Regions from separate parts of the Arthrobacter oryzae genome, predicted to be linked through region 1. Evidence: riboswitches for the same ligand, from Rfam matches in the RefSeq annotation. Region 1 holds a riboswitch; the other holds the start of a gene.

Region 1 (7,142 bases):
CGGGCCGGCGGCCGCAAGTCGGCTGTCAGTTACTAAGCTCACTGAGAAATTTCCTGCAGCCCTCCTCCGCCGCCCCGCGTGGCTGATAGCGTCAGGACTACTGGACCAATCGAGGAGGATTCATGAAAGCTTCACCGACGCTGACCAACAATCTGCAGGCTGTGCTCGCGGACCTGATTGAACTGCATATCCAGGGCAAGCAGGCTCACTGGAACATCGTGGGAACCAACTTCCGCGACCTCCACCTGCAGCTGGATGAAATCATCGATGCCGCCCGGAACTTCGCCGACGACATGGCGGAGCGCATGCGCGCCCTCCACGCCCTGCCGGACGGCCGCAGCGCCACTGTGGCCGAAACCACCAGCCTTGCGCAGTTCCCGCAGGGGCTGATCAACACCAGGGACGCCGTTGACCGCATCGTCGCGGCCCTGGAAGCCGCTGTGGGAACCATGCGCAAGGTCCACGATGAGGTTGACGAGGAGGATCCCACCACGGCGGATCTGCTGCATGAGTTCATTTCGAAGCTCGAGCAGTACGCCTGGATGGTGGGCGCTGAGAACATGAAGGCTTCAGCCAGCGTGACCACTCCCGACAGCAAGCCGAGCAGCAAGTAGGCCGGCGGCAGTAGCACTACGGCGACTCCGGTCGCTGGCCACCGCCAGGAAGCCCGGCGCCGGAGCATGTCCCGTCGCCGGGCTTCCTGCTGTCCCGGGGTGCTATCGCCCCGGATGGCGGGCGGCGTCGGGCGGATCTATGTCGCCTTGGGGACTCCGCGGAGTACGACGGCGACGAGGGCTGCCGCCCCGGCCATCAGTACCAGCGCAATGGACGCCGTCACATGGACGCCCGACTCAAAGGCGACCCTGGCCGCGGACGTCAGTGCGTCCGCCAGCGGCGCCGGCAGCGACTGTGCCAGCTCCATGGCCCCCGCCAGCGTCTCCTGGGCCTGCGCGGTCCCCTCCCCGGTGCCGGCGGCGCTGACGCCCTCGGGCAGGACGAGGTTCCGCTGGTAGGACGCCGTCAGGATCGAACCGAGGATTGCCGTTCCCAGCAATGAGCCGATCTCGTAGCCGGTCTCCGAAATGGCGGCCGCTGCTCCTGATTTCTCCGGCGGCACGGATCCGAGAATCATGTCGTTGGATATCGTCTCCGCAGCGCCCACGCCCAGGGCCAGGACCAGGAGTGCGGCCAGCAGCAGCGCAGGGCCGCCGGAATGATCCCCGAACGCCACGATGAAGTAGCCGGTGGCGCTCAGCGAAAGTCCGCCGGCCACGACGAATCCGGGCCTTACCCTGCGCACCAGCGGGACCACCAGCAGTCCGGCAAGCACGGTGGCAACCAGGGCGGGGATCATGGAGATCCCGGCCTCCGTGGGCCGCCGGCCCTCGAGTAGTTGGAGGTGTTGGGCCAGGAAGAGAATGAAGCCGTTGAAGGAAAACAGTGCCAGGACATTGGCCGTAATCGCCGTACTGAAGATCCTGTTGCCGAACAGGCTCATGTCCAGCAGGGGGCTGTGAAGCCGTTTCTGCCGCCGGACGAAGGCATAGCCCATCAGCAGTCCGAAGCCGGTGACTGCCGCCGGCACAGCGCCGAAGCCCTCCGTTGCCAGCGCCTTGATGCCGTATACGAGCGGAACCATGGTCAGCAGCGAGAGGGCGATGCTGGCAACGTCCACTGTTCCTGGCCGGGGATCCCTGGACTCCGGAATGAGCACCGGGCCAAGGGCCAGGATGGGCAGCATGATGGGCACGGCCACCAGCAGGATGGCGCCCCACCAGAAATGCTCCACGAGCCACCCGCCGAAGATGGGCCCGAGCGCGGCGCCGCCGGAGAAGCCAGCCGCCCAGATGGCGATGGCAAGCCGGCGCCGGTTGGGATCCGGAAAGATGTTCCGGATCAGGGACAAAGTGGAAGGCATCAGCATCGCGCCGAAAAATCCGAGGGCGGCGCGCCCTGTGATCAGCCACTCCGCGCTCGGGGCAAATGCCGTGGCGGCGGACACCGCGGCGAACCCGAAGCTGCCGATCAACAGGAGCCGCCGGCGTCCGATCCTGTCGCCGAAACTTCCCATGGCAACCAGGAGGCCAGCCAGGACCAGGGGGTACGCGTCAACGATCCACAGCAGCTGAACGCCGGTTGGCTCGAGGCTGCCGGCGATGGCGGGCAGGGCAAATGTCAGTGCGGTGTTGTCTACGGCGACCAACAAAACCGGGAACATCAGCAACGCCAGTGCAAGCCAATCCTGTCCGCGTTTCGGTGTGTGGAGACTGCTGCCGGGAACAGGGCGGCCTGCTGCAGCGGAGCTCCGCGTGAAAGTCGGGGTGACCGGCGTCGAAGGTGCTGATGTGTTTCCCATGACAATAACTATACCGTCCGGACGGTACAGTTAAGAAACCGGCCCACCAACCGGGCATGATAGGAGCCATGGCCAGAAAACCCGTTGCGCGCGAAGCTGTGCTGGACGCCTTTGAATCCCTCCTGATCGAAGTGGGCGAACGTGCCGCCACGCTGGACGCCGTTGCCCGGCGCGCCGGCGTTTCCAAAGGCGGGCTGCTGTACCACTTCCCGAACAAGGAGGCTTTGATTTCGGCGTTGCTGGAACGGATGGACCTGCTCGTTGCGGGAGATCTGGACGTGATGGCAAAAGCTCCGGAAGGGGCTGCGGCCTACTTCATACGGTCCTCGCTCTGGGCGGGAACCCCGCTGGACCGCGCGTTTGTTGCTGCCACGCGGCTCGCCGAGGTGGCCCACGCGGAAACGATGCACCGGTTCGCGGCAGTCCAGCGGAGCTGGCTGGAGCTTTTGGCCGGCGACGTCGGGCCGGCCATGGCCAAGGCTGTCCTCTATATGGGTGACGGCCTGTACTACAACGCCATGCTGGCCAGCGGCCCCGGTGCCGCCCCGCCGGAAATGAGCGGCGACGTCGACAGCCTCCTGGCCGCCGTCGAGCGGCTCCGCGGCTGACGTCCGTCATGCGGCGCCGGGCTGGACGGCAGAGTTTGCAGACTGGACCGCCGCGTAGGACAATTGCAGCTGTGACTGTTGTCACCGCTAACTAAATATGCCTTTGATCTGCGGCGGGAGAGTTCTGCAAGTAGGTACAAGCAGGCGCCGTAGGAGCAAACCCTCCCCAGGAATCTCTCAGGCCCATGTACCGCCGCGGCAAGGCAACTCTGGAAAGCAGCAGGCTGTCCGCTGGGACGTGCCTGCTCACCGACGGTGCAAGCGGAGCCATGCGTAAGCTGGTCCCCGCGGAAACTCTCAGGTCCAATACAGAGCGGGGAGGAACCCGAACCACTGCGGCGCATCCGGCGCTGCCATTAGTAATGGAGTTCCTTCGTGACGGTTAGTTCAGTCTCCACCACCTTTGTCGACCGGCATATTGGCGCCCGCCGCCAGGCCGATATCGACACCATGCTCAAGTCTGTCGGTTACGACAGTGTCGATTCGCTGGTTGATACGGCAGTCCCCAACGACATCCGCCAGGACGTTGCCCTCCGCCTTCAGGACGCCCTCAGCGAGGTTGAAGTCCTCGGGGAGCTGCGCAAGCTGGCTGCCAAGAACAAGACGGCTGTGCAGATGATCGGCCAGGGCTACTACGACACCGTGACCCCGCCGGTGATCCGCCGTAACGTCCTGGAATCCCCGGCCTGGTACACCGCCTACACCCCGTACCAGCCGGAAATCTCCCAGGGCCGTCTCGAGGCGCTCCTGAACTTCCAGACCATGGTCCAGGACCTCGTGGGGCTGCCCATCGCCAACGCCTCCCTGCTGGACGAAGCCACCGCTGTGGCCGAAGCGGTGTTGATGATGCGCCGCGCCAACAAGAACAAGACCGCCCACGACGGCAAAACCGTCCTCGACGCCGATGTGCTGCCCCAGACCATCGCCATCGTCAAGGGCCGCGCCGAGGCACTCGGCTTCGAAGTTGAGGTTGCGGACCTGTCCCAGGGACTTCCCGACGGCATCATCAACGGCATCGTGCTGCAGCAGCCGGGCGTTTCCGGCCGCGTGTTCGACCACTCCGCGGTCATCGCCGCCGCCAAGGAACGCGGCGCGCTGGTCACCGTCGCGGCTGACCTGCTCTCGCTGACCCTCATCACGCCTCCGGGCGAGCAGGGTGCGGACATCGCCGTCGGCTCCACCCAGCGCCTGGGTGTGCCGCTGTTCTTCGGCGGTCCGCACGCCGCCTACATGGCCGTCCAGAAGGGCCTCGAGCGCTCCATGCCTGGCCGCCTGGTGGGTGTGTCCAAGGACAACGCGGGAACTCCGGCCTACCGCCTGGCACTCCAGACCCGCGAGCAGCACATCCGCCGCGAAAAGGCCACGTCCAACATCTGCACCGCGCAGGCACTGCTGGCCATCGTCTCCTCCATGTACGCCGTCTACCACGGCCCCGACGGCCTGAAGGCCATCGCCGAGACCGTCCACAACCACGCCCGCACCCTGGCAGCGTCCCTGCAGGGTGCCGGCCTCGAAGTCCTGCACGGCAGCTTCTTCGACACCGTCACTGTCCGCGTTCCGGGCAAGGCCGTTGAAATCGTTGCGGCTGCGGAGGCCAAGGGCATCAACCTGCGCGGCATCGACGCCGACACGGTGGGCATCTCCACTGACGAAACCACGACGCCGGAAATCGTCGCCGCCGTCGCCGCCGTCTTCGGCGCCGAGGTTGCCGACACCGACGCCGACGCAGGCTTCGCCCTTGACGCCGCCGTCGAACGTTCCTCGGACTACCTGCAGCACCCGGTCTTCAACACGCACCGCTCCGAAACCCAGCTGCTGCGCTATATCCGCAAGCTCTCGGACCGTGACCTCGCGCTGGACCGCACCATGATCCCGCTGGGTTCCTGCACCATGAAGCTGAACGCCACGGCCGAGATGGAAGCCATCTCCTGGCCGGAGTTCGCCTCCATCCACCCCTTCGCACCGGACTCCCAGACCGAGGGCTGGCGTGAACTGATCGAAGGCCTGGAAGCGGACCTCGCCGAGATCACCGGCTACGACCAGGTCTCCATCCAGCCCAACGCCGGCTCCCAGGGCGAGCTCGCGGGCCTCCTGGCGATCCGTGGCTACCACCTGTCCCGTGGCGATGACCAGCGCAACGTCTGCCTGATCCCCGCCTCCGCGCACGGCACCAACGCTGCGTCGGCCGTGCTGGCCGGCATGAAGGTGGTTGTGGTGGCCACCGCTGCCGACGGCACGATCGACCACGCCGACTTCCAGGCGAAGATCGAGGCCAACAAGGACGTCCTGTCCGCAATCATGATCACCTACCCGTCCACGCATGGCGTGTATGACGCCGACGTCCGCGAAATCTGCGACTCGGTGCACGCGGCCGGCGGGCAGGTCTACGTCGACGGTGCGAACCTCAACGCCCTCGTGGGCCTGGCGCAGCCGGGCAAGTTCGGCGGCGACGTGTCCCACCTGAACCTGCACAAGACCTTCTGCATCCCGCACGGCGGAGGCGGCCCGGGCGTCGGCCCGGTGGCAGCCAAGGCCCACCTGGCACCCTTCATGCCGGGGGACGCGAACAAGGCCGCACACGAGGACGGTCACGGCGTGGCGATCTCCGCTTCGCGCTTCGGCTCCGCCGGCGTTCTGCCGATCTCCTGGGCTTACGTGAAGCTGATGGGCGGCACCGGCCTGACCGAGGCCACCAAGTCTGCCCTGCTGGCGGCGAACTACATCGCATCCCGCCTGAACGAGTTCTTCCCGGTCCTGTACACCGGCGAAGGCGGACTCGTGGCGCACGAGTGCATCCTGGACCTCCGTGCACTGACCGCCAAGACCGGCGTCACCGCGGAAGACGTGGCCAAGCGCCTCATCGACTTCGGCTTCCACGCACCCACGCTGGCGTTCCCGGTTGCCGGCACGCTCATGGTGGAGCCCACCGAGTCCGAGGACCTCGTGGAGATCGACCGCTTCATCGACGCGATGATCACCATCCGCCAGGAAATCGACCAGGTTGCCAACGGCGACTTCACCGTGGAGAACTCCCCGCTGCGCAACGCACCGCACACCGCGGCCGCCGTCGTCTCCTCCGACTGGAAGCGCGAGTACCCGCGCGAGCAGGCCGCTTTCCCGGTCCACCACCTGAAGCAGGACAAGTACTTCCCGCCCGTGGGCCGCATTGACGGCGCAGCAGGGGACCGCAACCTGATCTGCTCCTGCCCGCCCATTTCCGAGTTCGAAAACTAAGGATTTCCCGCGATGACTGAGAATTACACCGCGCTCTACGAAGAGCACAAGAAGCTCGGCGCGTCCTTCACCGATTTCGGTGGCTGGCAGATGCCCCTGAAGTACTCCTCCGAGCTGGCCGAACACCACGCCGTCCGCAACGCGGCAGGCCTGTTTGACCTCTCCCACATGGGCGAAGTCTGGGTCACCGGCCCGGACGCCGCAGCGTTCCTGGACTATGCCCTGGTGGGCAAGATCTCCGCCATGTCCGTGGGCAAGGCAAAGTACTCGCTGATCTGCCAGGAAGACGGCGGCATCATCGACGACCTCATCACGTACCGGCGCCCTGTTGCTGAAGACGGCACGGACAGGTTCCTGGTTGTCCCGAACGCCGGCAACGCCGTCGTGGTCGCCGAAGCACTGGCGGAACGGGCTGCAAACTTCGACGTCGTGGTGGACGACGCTTCCGCTGACACCTCGCTGATCGCCGTCCAGGGTCCCAAGGCCGAAGCCATTCTGCTTCGCCTGGTGCCCGCGGCACAGCACGAACTGGTGACCGGCCTGAAGTACTACGCCGCCGTGGAGGTTCCCTTCATGGTGGCCGGCAGCAGCAAGGACCTCCTGCTGGCCCGCACCGGGTACACCGGTGAGGACGGTTTCGAGATCTTCGTGGACAACGCCGACGCCGCAGCCCTGTGGCAGGCAATCTCGGCTGTGGCCGAGGAAGGCGAGCTCGTCCCGGCCGGCCTGGCCTGCCGCGACTCGCTGCGCCTGGAAGCCGGCATGCCGCTCTACGGCAACGAGCTCTCCCGCGAAGGCAATCCCTACGCAGCAGGCCTCGGCCCGGTTGTCTCACTCGCCAAGGTAAGCGACTTCGTGGGCCGTGCGGCGCTCGAAGCACTCAAGGCCGGCGGCGCCGGTTCCACGAGCGGCCGCAAGCTGGTGGGCTTGAAAGGCCTGGGCCG
Region 2 (7,142 bases), 750 kb from region 1:
GGAAAGGCGGGAGCTGCGCTTCGCCTACGTTGCCGGCGTGACGCCGGGCAAATGGATCCGGCGCTGGGAAGAGCGGATGCCGGAAGTTCCCTTGCGCGCTTTTATGTCCGACGACGGCGCTCAGCTTTCCGTCCTCGGCGACGGTTCCGCGGACCTCAGCTTCGTCCGGCTTCCGGTGGAGCGGGAGGGCCTGAACGTCATCCCCCTCTATGAGGAGCAGCCCGTGGTGGTTGCCCCCAAGGGACACGAGATTTCCGTGTTCGACGAGGTGGCGCTGGCCGACCTTGCCACGGAAACGTTCCTGGATGTCACTGAACTGGGCGGGCCTGAAATGGCCCTGCAGGTGGTTGCTTCCGGTGCCGGGCTCGCCATCTTGCCGATGTCCGTTGCCCGCCACTTCAACGTCAAGGACACGGTGGCGCGGAAGCTCACCGGCGCACCCACCACCCAGGTTGCGCTGGCGTGGCCCCAGGCAGCCCAGCCGGACGACCTGGACGAGGTGATCGAGGAGTTCATCGGGATTGTCCGCGGACGCACCGCCCAGAGCTCCCGCCAGCCGTCGGCGAAGGTGGAGAAGCCCAAGAAGGAACCCAAGCCGGACCGCCGGGGGACCGGCGTCAAGAAGCCCAAGGTGGCCCAGCGCTACGCTCCCAACCCGGACAAAGGCCGCGGCAAGGGATCACGCAAGAAGGGCAAGCGCTAGCACCTATGCGGTGCAGGCGTCCTTGAGCGCGGTGACGGATTCGGCCGGAACCTGGTCGCCCGCTTCGGCGATCTGACGCAAGGGAGTGGTGATTTCGGCCGGCACGCCGGCGGTCTCCGCGCCGCCCACGAGGCCAACGAGCAGCTCCTTGTCCTTGACGCTGACAAGCCCGTCCTCCACGAGGGCGCAGATCTGGCCCTTGACCTGGTCGGCCGCTGCGGTGGCAACCTGCGAGGCGCCGTCGCTCACAGCCTTTTCGGCGGCGTCCTGGACCTGGCCGCACCCGGTCAGGGCAACGATGAGGGCGGCAGCGGACAGGGCGGCGAGGCGGGGTTTCATGCCTCCAGCGTAGCAAGCGGTGCTGTGGTTGCTGACCGGGTACTGCTGTCAGGCGGAGAAGCGTGCCGTTGTGCCGCGGACCACGAGGACGGGGTCGATCAGCTTGCGGCTGGGTTCGATGTCCGGGTCCTGGATCCTTGCCAGCAGTGTCTGCGCGGAGTCTGCTCCGACGACGTCGCTCCGGTTGTCGACCGTTGTGATGTCCAGATAGCGGGACTTGGCCAGCGGCGAGTTGTCGTAGCCGATCACGGACAGGTCCTCCGGCACGGACCGGCCCCTCGTCTTTGCCGCGGCGAACGCGCCCAGTGCCATGGTGTCATTGGCCGCGAAGATGGCAGTGGTATCGGGGTGGCGGTCCAGGACCCAGCAGGCCGATGCGTATCCATCCTCCTCCGACGTTCCACCGGATTCCCCTGCGATCCGGACCTCCAGCCCGGCCTCGACGATGCGTCCGCGGAAGCCCTCGCGCCGGTGGGCCGCGGCGCCGCCGGTGCCCGACAGGTGTCCGATGCGGGTGTGGCCCAGGCTGAGCAGATGGCCGGCTGCGAGGCGGCCGCCGCCGTCGTCGTCGTTGGTGATGAGATCTGCACCCGCGGGAACTCCGTTCCGCCAACCGGCGACGACGGTGGGGACCCAGGTGCCGGCGAGCATGGGCTCGCTGGGCTCGGCAGCGATCACGAGGCCGGCGACGTGCAGGGCGAGCAGGCCGTCCGTAGCCTCTTTGACCCGGTTCCGTCCGGGCCGCGAGTCAGCCACCGTGACCTGGTAGCCGTGCACCGAGAGCGCGGATTCCATGCCGCGCAGCAGATCGACGAACCACGGGTTCCGGAAGTCGTCGATCACCAGTCCGATGCTCTTCGTCCGGCTGCTGGCGAGGGCTGTGGCGGCACGGCTGGGCCGGTATCCGAGCTGCGATATGGCGGCCAGCACGGCCTCCCGGCGTTTATCGCTGACCCTCGAAGGGTTCTGCAGGACCAGGGACACCAGCGACGGCGAGACGCCGGCGCTCTCGGCGACGTCGTAGATCGTGGGCCGGCGCGTCCGGGGGGTATTCAGGGTCATGGGAGAGCCTTTCGTGTCTCCTTATCGAGGATAGCCCCACGACCATTGACAGGACATATGGACAAAGCTACGCTCTTTCCAGCGAATATTTTTGTAGCGCTACAATTTTCCGGGCAGGCGATCAGCCTGGCCGAATTTCAAAGGAGAAAGCAATGGCTGAAAGCCTCGGCGTCGCCGTCATTGGCGCAGGAATGGCCGGCAAGGCCCACGCTGCCGCCTATCGGACGGCCTCAACGCTGTATAGCCCCGTTCTTCCCGCGGTACGCCTGGTCTCGATCGGAGACGTCAACGCCGAATTCGGCTCCTTGGCCGCCCGCCGCTTCGGTTACGAGCGCAACGACGCGTCATGGCAGGCAATTGCCGAAGCCGATGACATCGACGTCGTTAGCGTGGTCATCGCCAACTCGCTGCACCGCGAAGTGGTGGAAGGCCTCCTCGCCGCCGGCAAGCACGTACTGTGCGAGAAGCCGCTGAGCGATTCCATCGAGGATGCCCGCGCCATGGCGGAGGCGGCCCGCAATGCGAGCTCGATCGCACGCATCGGCTTCACCTTCCGCCGCACCCCGGGCATCGCCTACATCCGCGACCTCATCCGCACCGGCGTCCTCGGGAAGGTGCTGCACTTCAGCGGGCGCTATTGGACCGACTACGGCTTCAGCCCCTCCGCTCCCATGAGCTGGCGCTACAAGGGCGGGCCCGGCTCCGGCGCGCTTGCCGACGTTGGAAGCCACCTGGCCTACGTCTCCGAGTTCCTCTGCGGCGACATCAAGTCCGTCAGCGGCGGGCGCCTCAGCACCGCGATCGACAAGCGGCCATTGCCGCTGGGCGCCGTCATCGGGCACGACCACGCTGCGGTCAGCGACACGTTCGAAGCCGTGGAGAACGACGACTACGCGGCGTTCTCTGCAGAGTTTGAAAACGGCGCCGGCAGCTTCGAGGTCTCCCGCGTGGCCGCAGGCCACGCCAACAGCCTCAACTTCGAGGTGTTCTGCGAGAACGGTGCGGCCAAGTTCGACCAGCGCCGCCCGGCCGAAATCCAGCTGTTCCTCAATGACGGTTCCGGCAACGAGAACGGATACCGGCAGGTCATCCTCGGCCCCGGCCACCCCTACATCGCCGGTGGCCTGGCCATGGACGCCCCCGAAGTCGGCTTCGGCCAGAACGACGCGTTCGGCTACCAGGCCCGGGCATTCCTGGAGGAGGTGGCCGGCCTCAGCGAAGCGGAGTCGCTGCCCCGCTGCGCCACGTTCGACGAGGGCGTCCGCAACATGGAGCTGCTTGGCGCCGTCACGGAGTCCGCGCTCAACAACGGAAAGAAGATCACGCTATGAAACTCGGGGTCTACAACGCCATCCTGCACGACCGCCCGCTCCCCGAAGCGCTGAAGGTCATCGCTGACCTCGGGCTCACCGGGATCGAAATTAACACCGGCGGCTTCCTGCCGGCCGTGCACGTCCCCAACATGGACCAGATCCTGGAAAGCGACGCCGCCCGCGACGACTACCTGGCGATCTTCGAGGGGACCGGCGTCTCCATCGCGGGCCTGAACTGCAACGGCAACCCGCTGCACCCGAAGCGGAAAATCGGTGAGAAGCATGCCGAGGACATCCGCCGCTCCATCCGGCTGGCGCACCGGCTGGGACAGGACCGCGTGGTCACCATGTCCGGCCTGCCCGGCGGCGAGCCGGGAGCCACCACCGTCAACTGGGTGGTTAACGCCTGGAACTCGGCGGCCCTGGACGTGCTCGACTACCAGTGGGGCATCGCCGCCGATTTCTGGAAGGAAACCGACCGCCTTGCCGCTGACCACGGCGTGAAGGTGGCCCTCGAGCTGCACCCGCAGAACATCGTGTTCAACACCGCTGACGTCCGCAAGCTCATCGAGCTTACTGGCGCCACGCACGTTGGCGTTGAGCTGGATGCCTCGCACCTGTTCTGGCAGCAGATGGATCCGGTCGCAGTGGTCCGGGAGCTCGGCCCGCTGGTGTTCCAGGCAGCTGCCAAGGACGTCCGCGTCAACACGGGGAACGCCGCGCTCTATGGCGTGCTGGACAACAGCTTCCGCCGGCTCGCGCCCGAGGAAAGCCGCACCAACCTCGGCGGCGACGAGTGGGCCAACGAATGGCCTAAGAACTCCGCGTGGGACTTCGTCGCGCTGGGCCGCGGGCACGACACTGCCTACTGGACCGAGTTCCTCCGCGCCCTGTACGAGGTGGACCCCAACATGCTGGTCAACATCGAGCACGAGGACGTTTCGCTGGGCCGGATCGAAGGTCTCCAGGTGGCGGCCAAGGTGCTGCGCGACGCCGACGCGGCGCTTACCTCCTCGCTGCACCTCACGTCCTAGGACCGCCAGGTTCCGGCCGGCGGCCGCCCCGAATGCGGGGCAGCCGCCGGCCGATGGCATACTTCTTGGTGACTGGAACCTGGGGGGGCACGTGAAGATCGCGCTGTACATCATTTGGGCGCTGTTTGTTGCCGGCGTGATTTTTTCGATTGTCCATCTTTCGCGGAAGACCAAGCGCCGCGAACAACTCACTGCCAGCTGGCCGAGGGTCCAGGCGACCGTCACCGGGAGCGTGGCCGGCTGGACCAACGGCGGAGGCGGCGGCAGCCGCAGCCGGCGTTTCTACCCCACCTACCAGTTCGCGGATCCCCGCGGGACGCTGTTCGCCGGCGAATCCGAGGTGTCGTACGCCAGCCAGCCGGATCCGGGGTCTTCGGTGGAAGTGATGTATAACCCCATCAATCCCAACCAGTCGTTCCAGGTGTCGTCCCAGGACAGTACGGTGATCGGCTGCCTCATCCCGTGCTTCGCGGCGATTGCAGCGGGGTCATTCTTGTTCATCAGCATCCTCCCGCTGAGCTGAGCATGGAGTCCATAGAAGCGCTGTTCGTGGGGGTACCCGCGATGTTCCTGGTGGTGGGGGTGCTCATCACGGGGTTCTCCCTGGCGGGCTCATTCCGGCGGCGGTACGCACAACGCGGCTGGGTGCCGGTTCAGGCCACAGTGACCGGGAACCTGCACGGGAAAGACGGTCCCGCCAGCAATGGCCAGCACCGCTTTGCCCCGTCCTACGAGTTCCCGGACTCCCACGGCCGGCGGTGGCTTGGCCAGTCAGACATCTACGGTGCGGACCAGGAAATCATCGGCACCCGGATCCCGGTGCTCTACAACCCGGCGAACCCCGCTGAATCGACGCGCCCCGTCTTTGTCGTCTCGAAGGGCAGCCTCTCGGTGGGCCTTATCCTCGCCGCCTTCGGAGCCGGCGGAACGGCGATGTTCACCGCAGTGTTCCTCTAGCCGGGGCCTGGCTCGCCCCGACGCCGTTCCCGGCCCTTTCGTGGCCGGGAATGATCCACACGAAGTGACTCTGTTGCATGTTGTCCGCCGGACGGGATAATGTGTGAGCCGTGTCACCGACAGGTGGCACACGCTTTTGATCTGCGGCGGGAGAGTCCTGCCGGTACGTTCAGCAGGCGCCGTAGGAGCAAATCCTCCCCAGGAATCTCTCAGGCCCACGTACCGCCGCGGCGAGGCAACTCTGGAAAGTAGTCCGGTCTCCGGGCTCACCGACGGTGCAAGCGGCACTCTGTAACAGCAGGGTCCGCGGAAACTCTCAGGTCAGATACAGAGCGGGGAGGAACCCGAATCATCGTGGCACCCTGTGCCACCTGAAATATGGAGTTCCTCGTGACCGTTCAGTTGTTCCCCAAAACCCCCGCCCCGCTGCGCCCGGGCACCTAAGGACCCCGGCTATGGCTGTTGGTGTCTTTGATCTTTTTTCCATCGGAATCGGACCGTCGAGTTCGCATACGGTGGGTCCGATGCGTGCTGCCGCGGTGTTCGCCGAGGAGTTGAAGGCGTCCGGTGACCTGGACCGGGTGGCGTCGCTGCGGGTGGACCTGTACGGCTCGCTGGCTGCGACCGGGCACGGGCACGGGACGATGACGGCCATCCTGCTGGGGTTGGAGGGCTACCATCCGGAGAAGATCCTGCCGGCGGAGGTGGAGGAGCGGCTGGCGGCGATCGCGGAGACCGGGGAACTGCAGCTGGCCGGCGCCGGTGACGGGCAGGGTGTGGCGTTGCCGTACGGGGTGAAGGACATGGTGCTGCGGCCGTTGACGATCCTGCCGCGGCACACGAACGGGATGACGTTCACGGTCACTGACGGTGCCGGGGAGGTCCTGCACCAGGCGACGTTCTTCTCGGTGGGCGGCGGGTTTATTGTTCGTGAGGGCGAGGAGGACGCGGCCCGGCAGGAGCTGGAGGAGTCCAAGAAGGAGCTGCCGCTGCCGTTCCGGACCGCTGCGGAGTTGCTGGGCCGGTGCCAGTCCAAGGGCCTGTCCATCGGGGAGATCATGTTCGTCAACGAACGCGCGTCCCGGTCCGAGGAGGAGATCCGCGAGGGGCTGCTGCACATCTACTCCGTGATGGAGGAGTGCGTCGCGGTGTCGCTGAAGCGTGAGGGGCTGCTGCCGGGCGGGTTGAAGGTCCGCCGTCGGGCCCCGGACTGGCACGAACGGCTGATGAAGGAGACCCGGGACCAGGATCCCCAGGATCCGGAGTACCGGGATCCGAAGTACTGGCAGGAATGGGTCAACTTGATCGCCCTGGCGGTGAACGAGGAGAACGCCTCGGGTGGCCGGGTGGTCACCGCGCCGACGAACGGGGCGGCCGGGATCATCCCGGCGGTGCTGTATTACGCCCTGCATTTCGCGCCGGGCATGGACAAGGCGACGCAGGCGGACCGCGAGGACGTGGTGGTGAAGTTCCTGCTGGCCGCCGCCGCCATTGGTGTGCTCTACAAGGAGCAGGCGTCGATTTCGGGTGCCGAGGTGGGTTGCCAGGGCGAGGTGGGCTCGGCGTCCTCGATGGCCGCTGCCGGTCTGGCCGAGGTGATGGGCGGGACGCCGCAGCAGGTGGAGAACGCGGCGGAGATCGCGATGGAACACAACCTGGGGCTGACGTGTGATCCGATCGGCGGTCTGGTGCAGATCCCCTGCATCGAGCGGAACGCGATCGCGGCCGCGAAGG

Evidence for each region. Region 1 has a riboswitch for glycine ahead of gcvP (aminomethyl-transferring glycine dehydrogenase). Riboswitches for the same ligand answer to the same signal wherever they lie in the genome.
Region 2: linked by a shared signal. The riboswitch ahead of Q8Z05_RS08345 (L-serine ammonia-lyase) and the one ahead of gcvP (aminomethyl-transferring glycine dehydrogenase) in region 1 are both predicted to bind glycine.

The regions. Positions count from the first base shown of each region.
Region 1 is NZ_CP132204.1:2,553,402-2,560,543, forward strand. It holds gene Q8Z05_RS11775 (Dps family protein) at 123-614, shown strand; gene Q8Z05_RS11780 (MFS transporter) at 752-2,356, opposite strand; gene Q8Z05_RS11785 (TetR/AcrR family transcriptional regulator) at 2,425-2,964, shown strand; glycine riboswitch at 3,069-3,167, shown strand; glycine riboswitch at 3,169-3,286, shown strand; gene gcvP (aminomethyl-transferring glycine dehydrogenase) at 3,340-6,198, shown strand; gene gcvT (glycine cleavage system aminomethyltransferase GcvT) at 6,211-7,142, shown strand, end outside.
Region 2 is NZ_CP132204.1:1,801,365-1,808,506, forward strand. It holds gene Q8Z05_RS08310 (substrate-binding domain-containing protein) at 1-703, shown strand, start outside; gene Q8Z05_RS08315 (hypothetical protein) at 707-1,042, opposite strand; gene Q8Z05_RS08320 (LacI family DNA-binding transcriptional regulator) at 1,091-2,104, opposite strand; gene Q8Z05_RS08325 (Gfo/Idh/MocA family protein) at 2,257-3,435, shown strand; gene Q8Z05_RS08330 (sugar phosphate isomerase/epimerase family protein) at 3,432-4,451, shown strand; gene Q8Z05_RS08335 (DUF3592 domain-containing protein) at 4,543-4,974, shown strand; gene Q8Z05_RS08340 (DUF3592 domain-containing protein) at 4,977-5,408, shown strand; glycine riboswitch at 5,546-5,643, shown strand; gene Q8Z05_RS08345 (L-serine ammonia-lyase) at 5,864-7,142, shown strand, end outside.